2 regions of the Shewanella sp. SR44-4 genome follow, and region 2 is predicted to be linked to the other one. Evidence: riboswitches for the same ligand, from Rfam matches in the RefSeq annotation. Region 2 holds a riboswitch; the other holds the start of a gene.
The links. A riboswitch is a leader RNA that binds a small molecule or an ion and turns the genes downstream of it on or off. The one in region 2 is predicted to bind lysine.
Positions count from the first base shown of each region.

Region 1: linked by a shared signal. The riboswitch ahead of H5125_RS15990 (Na+/H+ antiporter NhaC family protein) and the one ahead of lysC (lysine-sensitive aspartokinase 3) in region 2 are both predicted to bind lysine.

Region 1 is NZ_JACJDU010000038.1:13,191-21,032, forward strand. It holds gene tsaA (tRNA (N6-threonylcarbamoyladenosine(37)-N6)-methyltransferase TrmO) at 1-660, opposite strand, end outside; gene rcsF (Rcs stress response system protein RcsF) at 813-1,208, opposite strand; gene H5125_RS15975 (H-NS family nucleoid-associated regulatory protein) at 1,371-1,781, opposite strand; gene H5125_RS15980 (electron transfer flavoprotein subunit beta/FixA family protein) at 2,217-2,966, shown strand; gene H5125_RS15985 (electron transfer flavoprotein subunit alpha/FixB family protein) at 2,968-3,891, shown strand; lysine riboswitch at 4,317-4,533, shown strand; gene H5125_RS15990 (Na+/H+ antiporter NhaC family protein) at 4,613-6,172, shown strand; gene H5125_RS15995 (thymidine kinase) at 6,332-6,910, shown strand; gene H5125_RS16000 (acyl-CoA dehydrogenase C-terminal domain-containing protein) at 6,985-7,842, opposite strand, start outside.
Region 2 is NZ_JACJDU010000004.1:60,070-67,911, reverse strand. It holds gene H5125_RS03345 (DUF342 domain-containing protein) at 1-1,183, shown strand, start outside; gene H5125_RS03340 (DUF4144 domain-containing protein) at 1,227-1,589, shown strand; gene H5125_RS03335 (site-2 protease family protein) at 1,810-2,946, shown strand; gene H5125_RS03330 (succinylglutamate desuccinylase/aspartoacylase family protein) at 3,018-4,136, opposite strand; gene lysC (lysine-sensitive aspartokinase 3) at 4,141-5,520, opposite strand; lysine riboswitch at 5,655-5,829, opposite strand; gene H5125_RS03320 (DUF3293 domain-containing protein) at 6,070-6,549, opposite strand; gene arcA (two-component system response regulator ArcA) at 7,225-7,842, shown strand, end outside.

The sequences.
Region 1 (7,842 bases), on a different contig from region 2:
TAAAGCCACTTGATAAAGTTTGGGATCATTTTTGGCTTTTTTGTATGCAGGACGAGGATCTTGTGACAATACCCCTTCAATAAGCGCGGCTAAATCTTGGTACTGCTCTTGTTGGCTGTAGTGATCTATTTGCTCTGTCGCTAACGATGTATAAGTCAGTGGGATGAGGATTGGGGCTTCTTGGGCTATGCCGCCTTTGGCGTCTAAAATAGCATCAGAAAAAGGAATATAAGGTTTAATATCGACAATTGGCGTGCCGTCTAATAAATCCATTCCAGATATTACTAAGCACACTTTTCCTTTACGTTGGATAACTCCATGGAGTTTTACCACTGATTGGCCAATACCATTTGGACGAAATGTGGAGCGTGTAGCAAAAACGCCCAGTTTTTCATTGCCGCCTAAACGAGGAGGGCGAACGGTGGTTTTCCAACCTTGAGCCAGATTTTCATGGAAACAGAATAATAACCATAAGTGTGAATATTGCTCTATTCCTCTTACTGCATCAATATGATTAAACGCGGGTTCAAACTCTATATAACCTACCGCATTGACTAAACCTGGCTGACGAGGAATACCAAACTTTTGTTTGTAAGGTGTTCTGCATATTGCAACAGCATTTAATTGGCTGCTAAACGGAACGCTAGATTTATGATTCATTAGATCTGTTTGACTGTGTCGATCGTTGCTTTGTGTCATGCGATACCTGAATTAAGCAAACAAAGGGAGTTATAAATCAAATATAAAAAATGTTGATGAGTGTTATATGAGCACTCATCATTTATGGGCAGCCAATATAATATATTGAGTTGTTATTTTTCTGTAGGAGTTTTAATGGCTTGACCGACACAAAGTGCACGGCTAAAACAACTATTATCCGCTTCAGTAATCATAAAACAGCTTTTAACTACAAAACCATTTGCGCCCATATCTGCAGCAGATCTTCTGGCATTGCTTCGTGCTACGGCCATTTGCGGTGGTGCATCTTGTTTGCTTTCTTGGCAGGCTTCGCCTTCCACTAAACCTAAAGTTTCAAATGTTCCTTTAGGTTGATCGTTTCCTTCATATAACTGTACATCACCGACTTTAAAATAATCATTGATCGCTTTACTGTCTAAATTACTTTTGAACGTATAATCACTCGCACAAGCGCTCAATAATAGTGCTATACCTGAGGCAATAAATGCATATTTAAGAGGAAAAGTCATAGCCGTAGCCTTCTATTAATGGGGAATGGATCAATGACGGTTAGTTTACCTTTTCTCATGGCGATGATAAAGCGCTCAAATGCTATAAAAAAAAGAGCTTACCGAAGTAAGCTCTTTTTTATTTTAAATGCTAACCGTGTGGTTAACCCTTAATCAGAATAATTATTCCATACCAGGAATTAAGAATTCGCTCATATTTTTGCCGCTATCAACTTGTTGTTTGAATACGGTAGGCATACGACCTTGGCCAGTCCATTGAATTAATTCACCATCAACAGTGATTTGATATTTTGGTGGGCGCGGTGCACGTTTAGGTTTAGCTGTTTTAACAGAAGAGGTCACATCACCTAAATCTTCAATTGATAAACCACTGTTTTCAATTTGAGCAAGAATTTCAGCAATACGAGCGTTACGCTCTGCATTAGCTTCAAGTTCTAATTTTTCTTCTTCTTGACGTTCGGTAATGATTTTTTCTAATTTGGCCGCTGTTTCACGTAAATCATCAAGAGACAATTCTTTTACTGCAGCTTTAAAACGACGGCCGTGGGTTAATATGTCTAAAAAGTCACTCATGTTGTATAGTTTCCTAATGATTTATTTATAAAATAAAAGTTATAAGAGATAAAAAGTATCAACGTTCCGTGTAAGTTTCAGTACTTCATATTGTTTATTTGGGTCGTTATTATTAATATAAGTCAGATTAATTCTCTGATTATTACTAATACAGCTTAATCAATACTGAATATAGCTGTAATAATAGAAACTATTTGGCATTGAATCAAATAAAATCATCTAATTATGCAATTAATTTTAATTAAGCATTCCCATTAAGTAATTAATGATCCACTACTTGTTTAGTTTGATTGCCACCACAATAACAAAAAATATGTAAACAGTCGTTTGACTTTGATTGACGTTAACGTTAACAGGACGTAAAGTTAACCCATCTTGCATTGGCGAACGCCAGTGTGTTGTCCATATACATTGAAGGTGTAGGAAGGAAAACCTATGAAAGTATTGGTGCCTGTTAAACGCGTAGTTGATGCCAATGTGAAAGTCAGGGTAAAAGCTGATAACACAAATGTTGATACGACCAACCTTAAAATGGCGTTAAACCCATTTTGCGAAATAGCGGTAGAAGAAGCTGTTCGCCTCAAAGAAGCTGGCATTGCCACTGAAGTTGTAGTGGTAAGTGTTGGCCCTAAAGCGGTGCAAGAACAATTAAGAACCGCAATGGCACTGGGTGCCGACCGAGCGATTCATATTGAGACCGATGAAGAGTTAGTGCCTCTTTCGATTGCTAAGCTGTTAAAGGCCGTGCAAGAAAAAGAGCAAGCACAACTCGTTATTTTTGGTAAGCAGTCAATTGACGGCGACAATAACCAAACGGGTCAAATGCTCGCAGCATTAACTGATATGCCACAAGCGACATTTGCATCAGAAGTCAAAATTGATGGTGACATGATTACGGTTACTCGTGAAATCGATGGCGGACTACAAACGCTGAAAATGCCTTTGCCTGCGATTGTGACGGTAGACTTACGTTTGAACGAACCTCGTTATGCTTCATTACCTAATATTATGAAAGCTAAACGCAAACCATTAGAGATTATGGCTGTGGCTGATCTTGGTGTGAGCTTAAGAGCACATCAAACAGTACTTAGCGTCACACCTCCTGTTGAGCGTAAAGCGGGCATCATGGTGTCTTCTGTTGAAGAGTTAGTTGATAAGTTAAAAAATGAAGCGAAGGTGATCTAATATGACCATTTTAGTATTAGCAGAACACGATAATGTCAGCCTGAAAACTGACACGGCGAAAGTAGTTAGCGCTGCAACAGCCATTGGTGGTGATATTCATGTACTGGTTGCTGGTGCTGATTGTTCTGCCGCAGTAAGTGCAGCACAAAGTTTAGCGGGCGTGAGTCAAGTGTTAGTGGCTGATGCTGCTCAATATGGTGCTCAACTAGCTGAAAATGTATCAAAATTGGTTGTTGATATTGCCGGAGACTATGAACATATTCTGGCTGCAGCAACCAGTATAGGTAAAGATACATTGCCTCGCGTAGCAGCATTATTAGACGTTGCCCAGATTTCTGAAGTGATTGAAGTTGTAAGCAGTGACACTTTTGTACGCCCTATTTATGCGGGTAATGCGCTTGCGACGGTGCAAAGCTTAGATGCTAAAAAAGTCATGACAGTACGCTCTAGTGCATTTGATGTTGTAGCATCAACAGGCAGTGCTGAAGTCATCAACTTAAGCCAAGCAATTGATTCAAAAACTGAGTTTGTTTCTCAGTCACTCACTGAATCAGCCCGTCCTGAACTTGGTAATGCTGGCATTATTGTGTCTGGCGGCCGTGGTATGGGCAGCGGCGAAAACTTTGCCATTTTAGAACAACTAGCCGATAAGTTAGGCGCAGCAGTAGGTGCATCACGTGCAGCTGTAGACGCGGGCTTTGTACCTAACGACTTGCAAGTTGGCCAAACGGGTAAGATTGTCGCTCCTAACTTGTACATTGCAGTGGGTATTTCTGGCGCGATTCAACATCTTGCTGGCATGAAAGACTCAAAAGTAATTGTGGCCATTAACAAAGACCCTGAAGCCCCTATTTTTCAAGTGGCGGATTATGGTTTGGTTGCCGACTTATTTGAAGCGGTACCGGCATTGAACAACCTCGTTTAATCAGATGTTAAGTCGCTAAACGGAGGAGTTGATTAAGCTCGTGTTGTTCAGCCGACTTTGACGCGCTATTAAACGTTCTGTTGTACGATTAAAAAGGTTTCTACTCATAAGGTAGAAACCTTTTTTATTGGGCTACTCTTGGATTTCTCTTGGATTTCTCTTGGATTTCTCTTGGATTTAGTACTGGTTTAGGTGTTGATTTTTAAAAATTCAGTTCAAATATCCAGGGTTTGATGCGGTTGCTGTTTTTGTGCCCATTACACTAGTGTGCATTTGATTTAAAAACGTTAAACTAATGCTATGCAATTGTGGTTTAAATTGATGTTGTTGTTATTTGTCGTGCTGTTTAGTGCTTTTTACTGGCGCAGAATATGTAATTTATGATTGTATGTTCGCGTTGTGTGTAATGAGCTTTAACTACAAACAACAAAAGTAGAGGTGCGTTGCATAAAAGTCATGTTGAATTGGGTGATGCCAATAATTCGACATAAAAGGGTGCAATGCCGAAATAAATGGGGTTATCAGCCGCATTTGTTGGGGCAGTTCTCGAAAGGGACTGCACTGTCATAGTGTTTTTATCGACTTGATAAAAAGAATGATATTCATATTAAATGGATATTACTGTGGAGTGCTACTAGTTAAGTTAACGCATACACTTCCTGTGTATGTTTAGCCTTATTTCTAGTTTTTCTCCATTCGTATCCAACGAAGAAATAATTAAATTATGATAATAAGTTATGCCGATTCGGCACTTTCTGTTTTGCCACCACTTGTGGCTATTACTCTGGCTATTTTAACTCGTAAAGTATTGCTATCTTTAGGGGTTGGCATTGTTTTCGGCGCCTTATTACTAACCGATTTCTCATTGGTTGGCAGTGGCGAATATATTTTAAATACAGCCAGCCAGTTAGTTTGGAAAGACGCCGGACTGAACAGTTGGAATGTGTACATTTTAGGCTTTTTGATTGTGCTGGGTATGATCACAGCATTGATCACTGTCAGTGGTTCTGCTCGTGCTTTTGCTGATTGGGCTAAATTGCGTATTCGCAATAAACGTGATGCCAAGTTAATGACCATGTTTTTAGGCTGCGTAGTGTTTATTGATGATTACTTTAATAGTTTAGTCGTCGGCTCGATTTCACGTCCAATCACAGATCGCTACCATATTTCGCGTGCAAAATTAGCTTATATTCTTGATTCCACCGCTGCGCCGGTGTGTGTTATTTCTCCCGTATCTAGCTGGGGTGCATATATTATCGCCTTAATTGGCGGTATTTTAACGGCTCATGGATTTACAGATTCTGGTCATTTGAGCGTCTTTATTCAAATGATCCCAATGAACTTTTATGCCATTTTTTCGTTATTATTATTACTGTGTGTTGCAACGTTTAGCTTAGATGTTGGCCCAATGCGCCAGCATGAATTAAACGCACTGCGGGGTAACTTGTTTGATGAGTCAAAAGGCCAACCCCCTGGCGCTGTTACAGATTTACCTGAAGCCGATACCGGTAAAGTGATGGGCTTATTTTTACCTATCGCGGTATTGGTGTTTGCGACAGTGTATTTTATGGTTTCAAGTGGCGCCGATGTGTTAGCAGCAAAAGGCTTACCGTTTAATGTACTTGGGGCATTTGAGAATACCGATGTTAGCTCGTCACTATTTTTTGGCTCTGTAGTTGGTCTTATTGCGACGCTCATTCTTGCTATTCAGCAAAAAGTTGACTTGTCTATGTTACTCAAAGGCATGTCGGTTGGCGCGCGCTCGATGTTGCCAGCCATTTACATATTACTTTTTGCATGGACAATTTCGAGTGTGATTGGACAGCTTGAAACCGGTAAGTACATGGCAAGTTTAGCCACTGACAATATTCCGTTTGCGATGTTACCTGCAGTGTTATTCCTATTAGCGGGTATTACCGCATTTGCGACAGGAACAAGTTGGGGCACGTTTGGGATTATGTTGCCTATTGCAGCAGATATGGCTATGGGAAGTGATAGTACTATGATGTTGCCAATGTTGGCCGCAGTATTGTCTGGTGCGGTATTTGGCGATCATTGTTCGCCCATTTCTGACACCACTATATTGTCGTCAACCGGTGCCAGTTGTCATCATATTGATCACGTGGTTACTCAACTGCCGTATGCCTTAATTGCCGCTTTCATCAGTTTAGTCGGTTACACCGTATTAGGTTTTACTGGCTCATTAATCGCAGGGTTAGTTTGCTGTAGCGTGTTGTTTGTCATCAGCATTGTGATATTACACTTTTGGGCTAAGAAGTAATTTCTTGAACTAAGCCCTACTGTATGTAGGTAAATGTCCAATTTAAGCTGTAATAAAAATGCCGTATTCGTTATGAATACGGCATTTTTATTTGTTATTACGATGTTGGAAAAGGTAATATGAACGACATTCACTAGCTAAACATTAGGACGCTTCATTTTGGCGCAACTGTACTTTTATTATTCGGCGATGAATGCCGGTAAATCAACATCATTACTGCAGTCATCTTATAATTATCGTGAGCGCGGTATGCACACTTTAGTGATGACGGCATCGATAGACAATCGTTATGGTGTCGGCAAAGTGTCATCACGTATCGGCATCGAAACCGAAGCGCAGGTGTTCGGTAGCACTGATAATTTAATTGAGTTAATTTCGACGTCGAATGATGAGCAAAAAATTCATTGCGTATTGATTGATGAAAGTCAGTTTTTAAGTAAAGAACAAGTTAGACAGATTACTCATGTTGTTGATAATCTTGATATTCCAGTATTGTGCTATGGTCTTCGCAATGATTTTCAAGGCGAACTATTTCCAGGCAGCCAATATTTATTAGCCTGGGCTGACAAATTGGTTGAGCTTAAAACTATCTGCCATTGTGGCCGTAAAGCTAACATGGTCGTGCGTCTTGATCATGACGGTAAACCGATGCGTGAAGGCGAGCAGGTTGCCATTGGCGGTAATGAAAGTTACGAGTCGGTTTGTCGAAAGCATTTTCGTGAGTTTTTGTGGGATTAAGTCAAACCCAACTTAACTGAATAAAAAAGCCGCTTCAAGTTAATTGATGCGGCTTTTTTGTGTGTCACTATTTATTAAAAATCGGCTTCTGCGAAATCGACAATATCTGCACTACTCGATTCAATTTGTTTGCGTAAGCTGCGGGTTTGGCTGCCCCAATAGCTCATAAAGAATTGTGCGGTTTTAAGTTTAGCTTGGTAAAAACCCGTCTCTTCAGTACCCGCTTCTAATGCGGCTAATGACGTTGCTGCAACGCGAGTCCACATCCATGCTAGTGCGGTAATTCCAAACAACTGCATATAGGCCATTGACGCTGCACCAATAAGATCAGGATTCTTACTGGCTGACTGCACAATAAAACCGGTGGCTTTTTCAAGATCGCCAGCGGCATCCATTAAGCCTGCAAGATAAGGTTTCATTGCGTCATTAGCCGCGTTTTGCTGAATTAATTCCTTCACCATACCTGACCACAAAGTTAATGCTGCACCTTTGTCAGCAAGTAATTTACGGCCGACTAAATCGAGTGCTTGTACCCCATTTGTGCCTTCGTAAATCATTGCAATACGGATATCACGCACAAACTGCTCCATACCCCATTCGTTAATATAACCATGGCCGCCATAGACTTGCTGGGCATCGACACAAGCTTTAAAGCCTTGGTCGGTGACAAAGCCTTTAACAATCGGTGTAAATAACGCAGCAAGTGCATTAGCTTGTTTGGCTTTTTCTGGATCGGTATGACGTTCTACTTGGTCAAGCCACAGTGCTTGTTGACCCATTAGCGCACGTGTACCTTCGTTGAACGACTTTTGTGATAACAACATACGACGCACGTCGCCATGGACTAATAATGAGTCTGCAGCTTGCTCTGGCTGCTTAACACCACTTAATGCACGGCCTTGAATACGCTCTTTGGCATAAACGAGAGCATT
Region 2 (7,842 bases):
TGCGATATTAACCCGAAAAGTCGCCTTAGCTCGTGAGCGCTTATTACAACCACAAGAACGCGAAGACGGCTCGGTCGACATGCGTAATTTAGGCGCACTAATTACCGTTAAGCCCAATGATTTACTGATGGTTAAAAACCCTTCAACCATCGGCACCCCTGGTTTTAATGTTCACGGCGATGTACTGCAACAAATTCCTGGTAAAGATAAACCAATGGAACCAGGCACAGGCACCAGCTTACACCCTAAAGATCAACATAAACTCATCGCCACAGTGTCTGGTCAGCCAGTTGAAAATCGCAGCGGTATGCAAGTTGACGATATGCTGCAAATTAAAGATGTAGACGTTCGCTATGGCCACGTTAATTTTAAAGGCAGTGTTTTAATCACTGGCGATGTGCACGAAGGTATGGAAGTAAAAGCTAGCGGTGACGTAACGGTAATGGGCTTTGTTGAGTCCGCGTCTATTGAAGCTCAAGGTGATGTCATTGTCAGTAAAGGTGTTATTGGCCGTTTAATTAAAGAGCACGATCTCAGCACTAAAATAAAAGCTACCGGACAAATTTGTGCCCAGTTTGTGCAGTATTCCCATTTAGAGGCCCTAGGCAATATTCTAGTCACCAAGCAGTTACTTCACAGTCACTCAACCTCAGGTGACACTATTACCGTCAGTGATGCCCAAGCAAGACGAGGTGACTTAATCGGCGGCATTGCTACTGCAGCAAAAGGCATTAGAGCCATTGCATTTGGTGCTACCGCCGGCACTAAAACGGAATTGTTTTGTGCCATGCATCATGGTGAATTAAAGCAAGAACTTAAAGAGTTAGATGACAGTATTAAAGGCATGGTTGTTGCGGGCTTAGAAATAGAAGCAAGATTACGTAAATTACCGCCCAAAACGGAATGGCAAAGCGATGCCGGCATGATTGAGCAAGTCAAAATGATGCTCGAGCAAAAAAATCAAATGGCAGAAGAACGTATGAAAGAAGAACTAGAATACACTCAACATCTTAACGAAGTTGAAGGCTACTATAATAATTACGTCATCAAAGCTGAAAAACACATTTTCACCAACGTCGAAATTCATATAGGTGCGGCATTCAATCGCAGCCAACGTGAACATGGGCCGTGTATTGTAAAAAACGTCAATCAAGAAGTATCATTCGATTACAGTAATCGATAACAATCAGTTGGTAAGACAATAAAAAGTGGACAAACAGATAACTATGCAACAGATACATTGGCCGGCCATACTGCAGTTTGATCAAGATGATGAGCTAATGTATCTGGTTAACTATCAAGATTGGTTGGGCTTTATTTGCGCCAACCAATTTACCGTCCACGCTGAAGATAAACTCATCGACAATGCCGGCCATGTGTATAGCATCCAGAAACATCCGCCACAGGATCCCAGCGTGGCTGAACTGCCTGTACTGGTTAAGCTAAGTCAAGATATGAGCGTGTTACAGTTACTGCCACTGGTACGCCAGTATGGTCAGTTTCAAGGACATTGCTGCAGTGCAAAAATTGTCTTTACCACCATAGAGCAAGGTATTGCGACCGTGGCTGAATTAGAACATCTGTATTAACAACGTATTCAGACTGAAGATTAACAGCACATAACACCTCCATTTTTAGCATTACTAACCTTCAATTTACCAACAACAGACTCATGTTACTTACCTTAATCACTCAATCATAAATCTAAGCTAATGATTAACAAATATAATGGTAAAACCCATTGAGCAACACACACAGCTCTGGCAAAATGCCTCTATGCTCACTGTCCATAAACCCTGAGAATCCTTAATGGAATTACTAAATATTGAATGTCTAGGTAAACGTCTGCGACTAGAAGGCTCGATTGCGGGCTGGCAGCAACTTTATTGGGACAATCAACTGGTATCACAAAAGTCTGCAAGCGCTAGTGACCAAGCCTTTCATATTCATTCATTTGAACTGACCACTCAAACGTCAGTACCGACTGAAACAAATATCAACCACGACGAACCCGTTAAACCCAATATTGGTTCACTACCGGTACGATTAGAAATCGATGTTAACTGGCAACCGTTTCAACTGGATTATTGTTTATTAATAGATGATGAATCCATAACCCAAGGTCAACGAACCGTTGAAGATATTGAGCGTCAAACACCTGAAATTGCAGCAGTAAAAAACCAAAAGCTCAGTGTTGTTGGACTGGCATCATTAGGTTTTAAGCTACTAAAAAGTGCCAAGGTGGTTAAAGTCCTTTTTGCGGGAGCCAGTGTTGCGGCCTATTCATGGTTATTTTCATTTGAATTTGCCTTAGCCCTCATCGGCTGCTTAGTGTTTCATGAATATGGCCATATTAGAGCGATGAAACATTTCGGCATGAAAACCAAAGGGATCTATTTAATCCCTTTTGTGGGCGGCTTAGCGCTAAGTGATGAACGTATCAACACCCGCTGGCAAGATGTGTATATTTCGATTATGGGCCCGACTTTTGGACTCATTTTATCGATTATCTCACTTGGACTTTATTGGCTAACAGGCAACATATTCTTTGCCGGATTAGCAACATTCAATGCGCTGCTAAATCTGTTTAATTTACTGCCCATTTTACCTCTCGATGGCGGTCATATTTTAAAAAGCATCAGCTTTTCAATGAATAGTGTTGTCGGTCTAGTTGCTTGTATTGCTGGTGCCGCTATCGGTGTGTTCATTAGCTATAGCTTAGGGCTCGCCTTGCTGGGCTTTTTGTTACTGATCGGCAGTGTAGAAATTGTATTTGAATGGCGCGGTCGCCATCAAAGTCATTTATTGCCGTTAGATCGTTACGGGCAAATTTTCTCTACCGTATGGTATTTACTCACGGTAGCAAGTTTAGTGGGCATTATTTGGTATTTTGCTGCTTCTGGTAACGAAATGTTAGCGATTCCGCTACAGATTTTAGGCAGTTAATTGCAATTTACGCATCGACAAAAACGCCTGCAATTGCAGGCGTTTTTGTTTTACTTAGCCAAAGCAGTTAATCAACTAGGCTGTAATGGAAACACATTAGTCATCACCTTATACAACTCTGTGCCTTGGAGTACCGACGCAGAAGCAAAATGCAAAATAGGCACACAATCCATGGGTAAACTAATGGCTTGGTAAGCCTGTTCAGTACCATACAAATCTATGCGTAAAATGTTCGCTAAAGGTTTGCCTGCGGTTAATGGTTCACCGACACTGGCACAATATTCAATTAAGCCAGCTTTAGGTGCATGAAACTTCTTATAATCCTTCAAGTAACACCCAAACCTTTCCATACTGGCTGGATAAACTTTTTCAGCAATCACGCCACGGTGACTTAAATAAGCCAGTATGCCTTTGGCATCCTCTAACGCGTCAGCTAAATCAATCCGTTCTTGGCTTGCAAGCTCTAAGGTAAATGCTGACACAGGTACCGAAAATTCACGGCCTTGACTGGCTGCATACTCGGTTAACTGCCACCAAGGACAAAAGGTAGCTTCATCCATCGCGCCACCAAAACTATTGGGGATAACCAAGGTATACGGGATCGAGAAAAATCTCGCCGCATCAATATCATACTCAGGGCAGTACAAGTGTTTGCACGACTTAGGGCCGGTATGCAAATCAAGCACTATATCTGCTTGATGTGCCATAGCCTGTAAATTTACTGCTAACCGATGACCTGTTGAAATCCCAAAAGAATGAGTTAGGCGCGCCAGGCAAGTTTCTACCAACATTGAACGATAGGCGCAAAACAGCTCACTATTGGTTAAACGTTGGTGCTCGGCATACCAAGTTTGAATATCGACTTGATGATCAAAGTACTCGCGGTTCCAATTAACCCCTGTAATGGGATCAAAACGCCCTAAAGTAAACTCACCACTCTTTTGATTAATCCCTAAAGGATTGGCTAAGGGTGCAAGCGTAATATCACCTAAAACCTGGTAACCTTCCAATAAGGTCATCAGTTGATAAATCACCGCATTACCTTGCACTTCAGCACCATGAACATTGGCCTGAATATACACGCTAGGCGCAACACTCTCGCGACCAATGAATGAGTATACTGGAACGGTCAATGCGTGTCCTGTCGCCAGTTCTCCAACTTGAACTGACGATTGTATTGCTTTAGTCATATGATTACTCAAACAAGTTTTGGTGCAAGGCATTAACCACTTGCGCCGCTTCCGACTCTGCAACCAACACACATAAATTATGTGGGCTTGCGCCTTGGCAAATCATCCGAACATTATGGTTTTCAAGCACTTTAAACACCCTACTACAAATGCCAGCCGTTGATGCTATGCGATTACCGATGATGGCGATTAACGCTAAATCTTCCTCGACTCTTACACGACAATGTTGCGATAACTCTTGTAATAACGACTCACTGAGTAAGCCCTGGCCACTTGAATCTGAACCGGTTTTATCTAGGGTTAACGATACGTTAACCTCTGAGGTAGTGATTAAATCGACTGATATTTTGTGTCGCGCTAAGGTCGCGAACGTTTCAGCCAAAAAGCCCTGAGCATGTAACATTTGCAAGCTATGCAAGTTAAGTAAAGTTTGATCACGGCGTAACGCCACCGCTCTAAACACTGGGGTATCTTCAACTTGATGACGGATCCAAGTTCCGCCCATTTCAGGCGCTTTACTTGAACCTACAAACACCTGAATTTTTTGTCTTACTGCCGGTAAGATGGTGGCGGGATGCAATACTTTAGCGCCAAAGGTCGCCATCTCAGCCGCTTCATTAAAGCTAATTTCAGCAATCGGGCGGGCATTGGGGGCAAGGCGTGGGTCAGTGGTATAAATACCGGCCACATCGGTCCAAATCTCAACCGCTGTAGCACGAAGCGCTTCGGCAAGTAATGCCGCCGAATAGTCACTACCACCACGGCCTAATGTTGTTGTTCGTCCCTCTTCATCAGCACCAATAAAGCCTTGGGTAACGATAACGTAACGCGCAAGTAATGGCTGTAAAAAGTCACCTGCTAACATTGAAATAGCTTCAATTTGTGGCTCTGCGCGACCAAAGTGACTGTCGGTACGTAATACTTGGCGCACATCAAAATGATTTGAAGCAGTGCCCTTTTCCCGAATAACCGCAGAAAATAAAATCGATGAACATTGCTCTCCCGTCGACAGTAACTCGTCCATAACCGCTTTGCTGCGATTCAGCTCTAACGATTCACTGAGTACTGACATCCGGCTGAGTATTTTATCAATACTGGCTGCCACGTCTTGCGGACGACCGAGTTCATCTAATATCGCATATTGAATTTGAGCAATTTGCTTAAGTAATACCAAGCGACGCTCGTCATTAACATTAGCTTGAGTTAACTCAACTAATAAATTGGTCACTCCGCTGGAGGCGCTTACTACCACAAGGCGAGTAGCTTGATTAGCCAACACAATATCTGCACAACGGCTCATAGAGGCGTAATCAGCAACTGACGTGCCGCCAAATTTGGCAACGACTAATTCTGGGGTATCTATTTCAGACTGAACAAAGCTCATACTGATGCCTCCGCTGTTTGCGAAAGACTCAAAAATAAGATGTGATTTACTAACATGATATACGCTCCGAACACACTACGTTCGAAGAGCCTGGTGCTAAGATAACGCACCCTTATAGAAGGGAAACAGCAATCATCACCAGAAGCTCTCCACCAAAAAAATAGGTGACAATCGTTAGGATTCAGCCTAATCGACCGATATCAATGTTTGCCAAACAAACTGATACCTCGGCGCTAATCTCCATCATAAGTGGTCATCGGATTGGCATCCTCTCACTTACTACCTAGTTAACGCTCCTCTTCTGTTCCTCCCGAAGGAGGGAGTTGAAAATAGCAAAAAACACCCTATCAAGTCAATCAGCAAACACAGTAAAAATACACTGTTTTGATAAAAAATATCGCTGCAGTGAAATATTATGCAGCTGCGACTTCAGAGCAATGATTGTTCTCTATTACGAAAAAATGCCCATAAATATCCAAAAAACATAATTAACCGCAAATTACCGAGACAATCTAGTAAGTATTGTCTCAAAATAATGTGTTAATTATTTTATCGCAGCTGTGCAGTTTTAATTACGTCATTATTTACCCAGTTATACGAACCTATCTCTGGCAACTCGCTCACCATCCTTAATCGGTGATTAAAAATTCCCATATCAACTTCAGGTTTGATGCTATCAAGGCATGCAATCAAAGATAGCAAACCTTGATTAACGTAGTAAATTGCATGTTGATTAAATTCTCGACCAAGCTCAACAGCTTGTTCTTTATCAATAAAAATAGCCCAGCTCTTTTCCATATGCGACAAATCAGGTGCTGCACCGATTAACGCACGATAGGGACGATTATATTGTTGAATTTTAAATTGAAGCTGACGATCGAGTAAGCGATTTTGACTAGGAGAGAGTCTTGAACCACGGGGGTTATGGGCAGTAACAATAGCAAATGGGAAATCATGAGAAAGGCGTTGAGTAAACAAAAAATGAGTACTTTGATACTCATTCCACAATGTATCTATAACATTTTCCATAATAAATTTTCGTCAATTAAGCCAAAATTAGTCTAGCAGATAGGTTTGATTTCTAAAAGGTTTACGATCTAAATCAGCAGTACTATATTAGAAAACTATTAATTATTATTATCTTAGCAAGGTTAATCTTTCATATACTCGAGTGTTATATTAATTTTTTAACATTTAATTTGTTAACAAATGCCTAAAACGAGTACAATAACCATTACGCACTATTAAATCACTGTAGCAAAGTTAGCTACATACACCTCAAAAACTCAGCAAATGTTGTTGTGAGTGTGATGATTTTTTGATGTAAAGTTTACAGTCGTACTAAATTTGTTCTACATTTGATAAAACATTAATACGATTAAATAAGTTTGCAATAGAAGGAACTATCTTTCTAAATGGCATTCATAGTAAGTAAGCTTAAGTGCAACAAATTTTACACCATCATGAATAAGTGCAAACGCGTGCCTTGACGTAGTGGTAATTAATCGACGTAAGCAGACTCAGTAACCAGTATTAAGTGTTACATAATAGAGTTTATAGAGAGTGTTTAATTCAGGGTAGACATAGATAAACACCAAAAAATATCGGAATCTTAGCGCATTAGCTAAAGCGCTATTGCAATCTATTAGCACACAGTTCGCAAACAGTGGCTAGAATCGAATTTTATAAAATCAGGTAAATATCATGCAAAATCCGCACATTTTAATTGTTGAAGATGAAGCTGTAACTCGTAATACATTACGCAGTATTTTTGAAGCTGAAGGTTATGTTGTCACTGAAGCTAACGACGGCGCAGAAATGCATAAAGCCATGCAAGACAATAAGATTAATCTTGTTGTTATGGATATTAATTTACCAGGCAAAAACGGCTTATTATTAGCTCGTGAGCTACGTGAAATTAATAACATCGGTCTTATTTTCTTGACTGGCCGTGATAACGAAGTTGATAAGATTCTAGGTCTTGAAATTGGTGCAGATGATTACATCACTAAACCATTCAACCCTCGCGAATTAACGATCCGTGCTCGTAACCTATTAACTCGCGTTAATAATGCTGCCGCAGAAACTGAAGAAAAAGGTTCTGTTGAGTATTACCGTTTTAACGGTTGGAGCTTAGAAATCAATAGCCGTTCTTTGGTTAACCCACAAGGTGAAGCTTATAAGCTACCACGCAGCGAGTTCCGTGCGATGCTTCACTTTGTTGAAAACCCAGGTAAGATTTTAACTCGTGCTGACTTGTTGTTAAAAATGACTGGCCGTGAATTAAAGCCTCATGACCGCACCGTTGATGTGACAATACGT